2 regions of the Bradyrhizobium sp. 160 genome follow, and region 1 is predicted to be linked to the other one. Evidence: predicted binding sites of a transcription regulator. Region 1 holds the regulator's gene; the other holds the start of a gene.
The links. The regulator LexA, encoded in region 1, represses DNA repair genes until DNA is damaged. The targets are predictions, from matches to a motif close to TGTTCNNNNTGTGTTCNG.
Positions count from the first base shown of each region.

Region 2: a site for LexA is predicted at 1,533-1,550, ahead of IVA98_RS18010 (ribonuclease T2 family protein). Genes of this name have one in related genera too.

Region 1 covers NZ_JADPKD010000008.1:600,628-603,832, forward strand. The annotation lists gene IVA98_RS05615 (molybdopterin molybdotransferase MoeA) at 1-745, shown strand, start outside; gene lexA (transcriptional repressor LexA) at 923-1,624, shown strand; gene IVA98_RS05625 (hypothetical protein) at 2,192-2,626, shown strand; partial or broken gene IVA98_RS05630 (ComEC/Rec2 family competence protein) at 2,767-3,205, opposite strand, start outside.
Region 2 covers NZ_JADPKD010000046.1:9,771-12,975, forward strand. The annotation lists gene IVA98_RS17995 (DUF3617 domain-containing protein) at 1-484, opposite strand, end outside; gene IVA98_RS18000 (hypothetical protein) at 528-833, opposite strand; gene IVA98_RS18005 (hypothetical protein) at 1,018-1,479, shown strand; gene IVA98_RS18010 (ribonuclease T2 family protein) at 1,597-2,301, shown strand; gene IVA98_RS18015 (23S rRNA (adenine(2030)-N(6))-methyltransferase RlmJ) at 2,491-3,205, shown strand, end outside.

The sequences.
Region 1 (3,205 bases):
TCTCGCACTCGCCGCCGCCATGAATCATCCGCAGCTTGCCGTCTGCCGCCGTCCGAAGGTCGCGATCCTCGCCACCGGCGACGAACTGGTAATGCCGGGAACCACGCCCGGTCGCGGCCAGATCGTCTATTCCAACGGCTACGCCCTGCACGCGCTCGCCCGCAGCGAGGGGGCCGATACCATCGACCTTGGCATTGTCGCCGATACGCTGGAGGCCACCACTGCCGGCATCCGCCGCGCCCGCGAGAGCGGCGCCGAGATCCTGGTCACGAGCGGCGGCGCGTCGGTCGGCGACCACGATCTGGTCCAGCAGGCGCTGAGGGACGAAGGCGTCGCGATGGCGTTCTGGAAGATCGCGATGCGCCCGGGCAAGCCGATGATGCATGGGCGGCTCGGCGCGATGCGCGTGATCGGCCTGCCGGGTAATCCCGTGTCATCCTACGTGTGCGCCTTCCTGTTCCTGGTGCCGCTGATTCGCGCCTTGTCGGGACGATCCGTGATTCATCACCGACAAGAGCGCGCCGTGCTCGGCCGCGATGTGGACGCAAACGATATGCGCGCGGACTATCTGCGCGCACATCTGGAGACGCGCGACGACGGCACGCTGGTGGCCCTTCCCGTCGATCACCAGGATTCCTCGCTGCTTGCGAATCTCGCTGCAGCACAGGCACTTCTCGTCCGCGCACCGTTCGCTCCGAAGGCAGAGGCCGGCTCGCCTTGCGAGGTGCTGCGCCTGCCCGTCTGAACGCATCCACTACACGCGTTCCGCGAACTTTGCCGCGTTCACGGTAAATTAAGCAGTTGCGGAACACATATGGAACATATAGTGTCCGTTCATGATTTGTTTCGAGCATGTAGCGGTCTACCGCTCCAATTCAGCGTCTCGGAATCGAACGACATCAACCGGGGGACTTTGGTCGAGATGTTAACGCGCAAACAATACGAGCTTCTGCGGTTCATCAGCGAACGTCTGAAGGAAAGCGGCGTGCCGCCCTCCTTCGACGAGATGAAGGATGCGCTCGACCTGCGCTCGAAATCGGGCATCCATCGCCTGATCACTGCGCTCGAGGAGCGCGGCTTCATCCGCCGCCTGCCCAACCGCGCCCGCGCCATCGAGGTGATCAAGCTGCCCGAGCTCCAGGCCGCCGCCGGCAGCCGCCGCGGCTTCACGCCGAGCGTCATCGAGGGCAATCTCGGCAAGGTGCGCGCGAGCTCCAGTTCTTCCGCGGACGAGGGCGAGCGTCCCGTTGCGGTGCCCGTGATGGGTCGCATCGCGGCCGGCACGCCGATCGAAGCGTTGCAGACCCGCAGTCACACCATCAGCGTGCCGCCCGACATGCTCGGCTCAGGCGAGCACTACGCACTCGAAGTGCGCGGCGATTCGATGGTCGAAGCTGGCATTCTCGATGGCGACATGGCGCTGATCCAGCGTAACGAGAGCGCCGATACCGGCGACATCGTGGTGGCCCTGATCGACGACGAGGAAGCGACGCTCAAGCGCTTCCGCCGCCGGGGGGCGTCGATCGCGCTCGAGCCCGCCAATGCCGCCTATGAGGTGCGCATCCTGCCGCCGAACCGGGTGAAGATTCAGGGCAAGCTGATCGGGCTGTACCGCAAGTACTGAGACGAGCTAGCGGTCATTCGATACCAATGATTCCGATTGGAGCGGACGACGGTCCGCTCCAGCTGGATAGTCTTTTGGTCTTGCGCAGATTATCCGGCCCCTCTCTCCGGCGCTCCATCCTCGGCATGCGGCCCCAAGCACTCATCGCTTGTGAAGAGATCTTAGGAGATTACGATGTGCAGGATCGCCTTAAGCGCCTTCGCAGCGTGCTGATCGCTTGATCGGCCGCGCAAGCATTCGCAACTCAATTGCAGCACCACGCACGCAAGTCGGCGCACGCAGGGAGCGAGCATTTCCGCAACGCCCGAACTGCCATCGACCGACAGCCACGGCGAAGCTGGCCACATTCCCCTGGTCGGCGCCCGTAGGCCACGGGCGCTCGCATCCGCCGAATGCACTGAAGCGAGCTTTGTTCCTATGGCTTCGGGAAAGATAATGTGATCGCGTCCGGCAACGCCAGCCGCAGATTTGCCTACAACGGAGCAGAGCGTTACGTGCTTCCACTCTGATAGAGGCTTGCGCCTCCGAAGGAGGCGCGGGTTGCTATCTTCGAATGAGGAGCACCCGATGTGTGACTACAGCCTGCATGCCGTTGCATCTCGCCCCGCCGAAGTCGGCGAGACGATCGTGTCGACAACGTTCCGCGGCACCTCAACGCGCGGCTTTGCTTCCGCGGCCGATCCGACCGTGGCCGTCTGCCTGCTGCCGGGAACGGAGCTCGCCTTCGCCGACAACGTCCGTTACGATAATCGCTGGATCTGGACGCGCACCATCAACTCCCGCGTCGGCAAGTTCGGCAAGATCGATCCGCACATACCCGACCGCCATCATGACGCGATCGAATTCCCCGACGGCAAATACGTGCTGGTGACGCAGCTCGTCGAAGGCCAGCGCGCAACCGTGCTGCAATTGCCGGTGACGCAGCCGGTCAGCGAGCGCGAGCACAAGCCGCAGATCGTCGCCGATAGCCGGTCGACGATCACGCGCTTGCCGATTGGCTGAGCCGTCCCCGCCCGCGGGGTCGGGCCAGGATTGAAATTGCCATCGCCGGCCGAGGCCGGCGAGATGGTAAGATTTAATGCTGCGGAACGTCCGGTCGGACCCGGACCTACTCTTCGCGTTTGTTTTTAATCGTCCGGCGCCTAATCGTCGACCTGCAGGTCGGTCTCCGCCGGCGTTGCATCCCGGTTGCGGGCCGCGGCCGTCCTCGGCACAAGGCTGCCGTCGAAATCACCCTCGCCGGCGCCGGCCGGCAGCCAGGGACGGCTTGTGCCTCTTGCTCTCACCGCCTGAATCGCAAAGCCGTCACCACGCTGCGTCAATGCCAGCGCGCCTTGGCTGGCGAGACGTTGCCGGTCGACCACCATCGCCGCGCAATCGGGCGGCGCGGGGCGCGTCGTGACCACCAGCGCGGCACGACTGCAATCCTCAGCCAGCGCATCGATGCGCAGGGAAAGCGCGACCAGCCGACCGTCGGCAAGCGGCGTCACACAGCCGGACTCATCGCACGACACGCCGTCAGCCAGCGAGCTACTCCCGGCATCGCGCGGATCGGCGTCGGCAGCTAACCACTGTTTGAGC
Region 2 (3,205 bases), on a different contig from region 1:
TGAAGCCGCCTGGCATCACGATGTCGCCGGGCTTCTGGTCCGGCTTGCAGGCCCCGAGCCATTTCGCTTCGAGCGTCATGGTGCTATCGCGCCCTGCCGTGCCGGCGACGCCGCCTTGCGCATGCGAGGAGGTCTTCACCGTATAGGAGGCCGAGTTGAAATCGCCTGATATCTCGGCATGCGAGGTCGTGCTGACGCCGGCGACGTTGCACTCGGAATCGCTGACATAGCCGGTCGCGGTCTTCTTGATCTCCTGCTTGGCGCAGATCTGCTTGGCCATCGGGGAGACGTTGTTGCTCATCTCCTTGTCGACGGTCTCGTCGGTGCAGTGCTGCATGGTCATCTCGGGCACGGGCGAGCCGGTCGTGACCAGCTTCATTTCCCAAAGGCCGGCCTTGCGCAGCGGCAGATCGTCGGCGCTGGCGCTGCCTGCCGACAACACGAGACAGGCGGCCGAGCCGAGCAAAGCGAGTTTGCGCGTCATCTGGGAGCTCCCGGCTGAGAGATTGCGGCGTTACGACCGCGGTTCAGTACAGCGTTCGGATCGGCTGGTCGGCGGCGCCATAGGGCACCCAGCGGCAGGAGAACGAGATGTAGCCGCCCTCGTAGGCCTGCACCGCGAGAAATTTGGCGACCTTGCCGTAGCGCGCGCAGTGATCGACCGCGACCTGCCGGGCATCGACCTGGGTCGCCATCGAATAGGCGATGATGCCGCCGGTGTCGTTGCCCTTGAACGGCGGCACTGGAAGGATATCGGCGCGCGCCGACTGGCTCGCCATCATACCCGAGACAACCAGGCTGGCGAGAAGACCCGCGGCCGCAATGATTCGCATTCCCGTCACTCCAATTGGCTGGCCGCCAGTTTACGGTGCTGCGATGGAAGTGGAAAGAACGGAAGCCATGCCGAGCGCGACGTTGTGGTCAACTCCTGGCGAAGTGTTGCCGCGCTGCACTTGACCCCGCCGAGCCTTCGCGGCACGGTCCCATCTTCGCAAGACCCAGCAGTCCGGATTGCCCATGCGCGCCCCCTCCCTGAAATCGCTCCGCTTTGCCGCCGTGCTCGGCCTCACGTTCGGGGCGCTGCCGCTCGGTGAGGCCAGGGCCGCCAATCCGCTCGAGACGAATTTCTGGCTGAGTGGGCCACGTTACGACGGCGCCGTCGCCGATTGCGACAAGGCGCTGCCGACGATCGCCACCCAGTTCTGGGAGAAGGAAAGCTCGTTCTGGAATTCCTCGTTGAAGATCACCGGCTTCTCCGCCGTTCGCGAGACCGCCTTCCGGCCCTGGCAGTCCGACAACATTCCGCGCCGCTATTGCACCGGCGACGCCATGCTCAATGACGGCAAGGTGCGCAAGGTGCATTTCTCGATTATCGAGGATGGCGGCTTTGCCGGCTACGGCAATGGTGTCGAATGGTGCGTCGTCGGAGTCGACCGTAACTGGGCCTACAATCCGGCCTGCCGCGCCGCCAAGCCCTGATTTCAAGGGCCCTTCGGGCCGATCCGGCGACCGAACGGCGGTGGCCCGAATTTTGTTCTTGAAATGTTCTTATCGCCTGCTAGGCTTCATTGCACAGTCTAGTTGAGGGGCGTCGCCATGTTTCATTCCAGATTGCATTCGTTCTCCCGCCTGGTGATCTCGCTGACCCTTCCCCTGATCCTTGCCGCAGGCTTGGCTTCGTTCGCCGGTGGCGCAAAGGCCCCGGACAAGCGGCAAAACGCGCCGGGCGAGTTCGATTTCTATGTGCTGTCGCTGTCATGGTCGCCCTCCTTCTGCGAGGAAGCGGCCGAGCGCAGCGGCCGTTCACAGATGCAGTGCAGCGGGCGGCCCTACGCCTTCGTGGTGCATGGCCTGTGGCCGCAATATGAAAACGGCTTCCCCGAATATTGCCAGCGGCCGGCACCGCGGCTGAACCGCGGCATCGTTTCCTCGATGCTCGACTTGATGCCGGCGCCGGGCCTGATCTTCAACGAATGGGACAAGCACGGCACCTGCTCCGGGCTCGAGAGCCGCAGCTATTTCGAAACGATCCGCAAAGCGCGCGCCGCGATCAAGATCCCGGCCGAATATCTCGATCTGTCGCAGGCCAAGACCGTGGCGCCGGCGGAGGTCGAGGACGCTTTTATCAAGGCCAATCCCGGCCTCAGCAATGCCGCCATCTCGGTCACCTGCAACCGGACACGGCTGTCCGAGGTCCGCATCTGCCTCAGCAAGGACCTGCAATTCCGCGCCTGCGACGAGCTCGAGCGCCGCACCTGCCGCCGCGAGCAGGTGACGATGCCGCCGATCAGGGGTGGGTAGAGCGAGCCCTCGGATCGTCATTCCGGGGCGCGCGGCTTGTCCGCCGCAGCCCGAAGAGCGAAGGCGGAAGCGCGAGCCCGGAATGCATCTGTCCGCGTTCTCAAAGAAATGGATTCCGGGTTCGGTGCTGGCGCACCGCCCCGAAATGACGGCCGTTACTTTCGCCTCGCGATGTCGTAACTCTCCGTCATGAACTACCGTCACGCCTTCCATGCCGGCAGCTTCGCCGACGTCATCAAGCACATCGTGCTGGCGCGCATCCTCACTTATTTGCAGGACAAGCCGGCGGCGTTCCGCGTCATCGACACCCATGCCGGCGCCGGCCTCTACGACCTCGACAGCAACGAGGCGCGCCGTGGCGGCGAGTGGCTGACCGGCATCGCGCGGCTGATGCAGGCGCGCCTGTCGAACGAGACCGCGGCGCTGACCAAGCCCTATCTTGACATCGTCCGCGCCTTCAATCCGAAGGGCGAGCTCAAAGCCTATCCCGGCTCGCCACTGATCGCGCGCGGCCTGCTCAGGCCGCAGGACCGCCTCGTCGCCTGCGAGCTCGAGCCGAAGGCGCGGAAAGCGCTGATCGACGTGCTGCGCCGCGACGAGCAGGCTCGCGTGGTCGATCTCGACGGCTGGATGGCACTGCCCGCCTTCGTGCCGCCGAAGGAGCGGCGCGGCCTCGTGCTGATCGACCCGCCGTTCGAGGCCAAGGACGAGTTCGAGCGGCTTGGCGAGGCCTTCTCAGCGGCGTTCGCGAAATGGCCGACCGGTATCTACGTCATCTGGTATCCGGCCAAGAACCGGCGCGCCACCGACACGCTGGCGCAAACGGTGGCCCGGCTCGCAGCCGCAGCAAAGCCGCCCGGAAAATGCCTGCGCCTCGAATTCAGTGTGGCGCCGCAGCTCGATG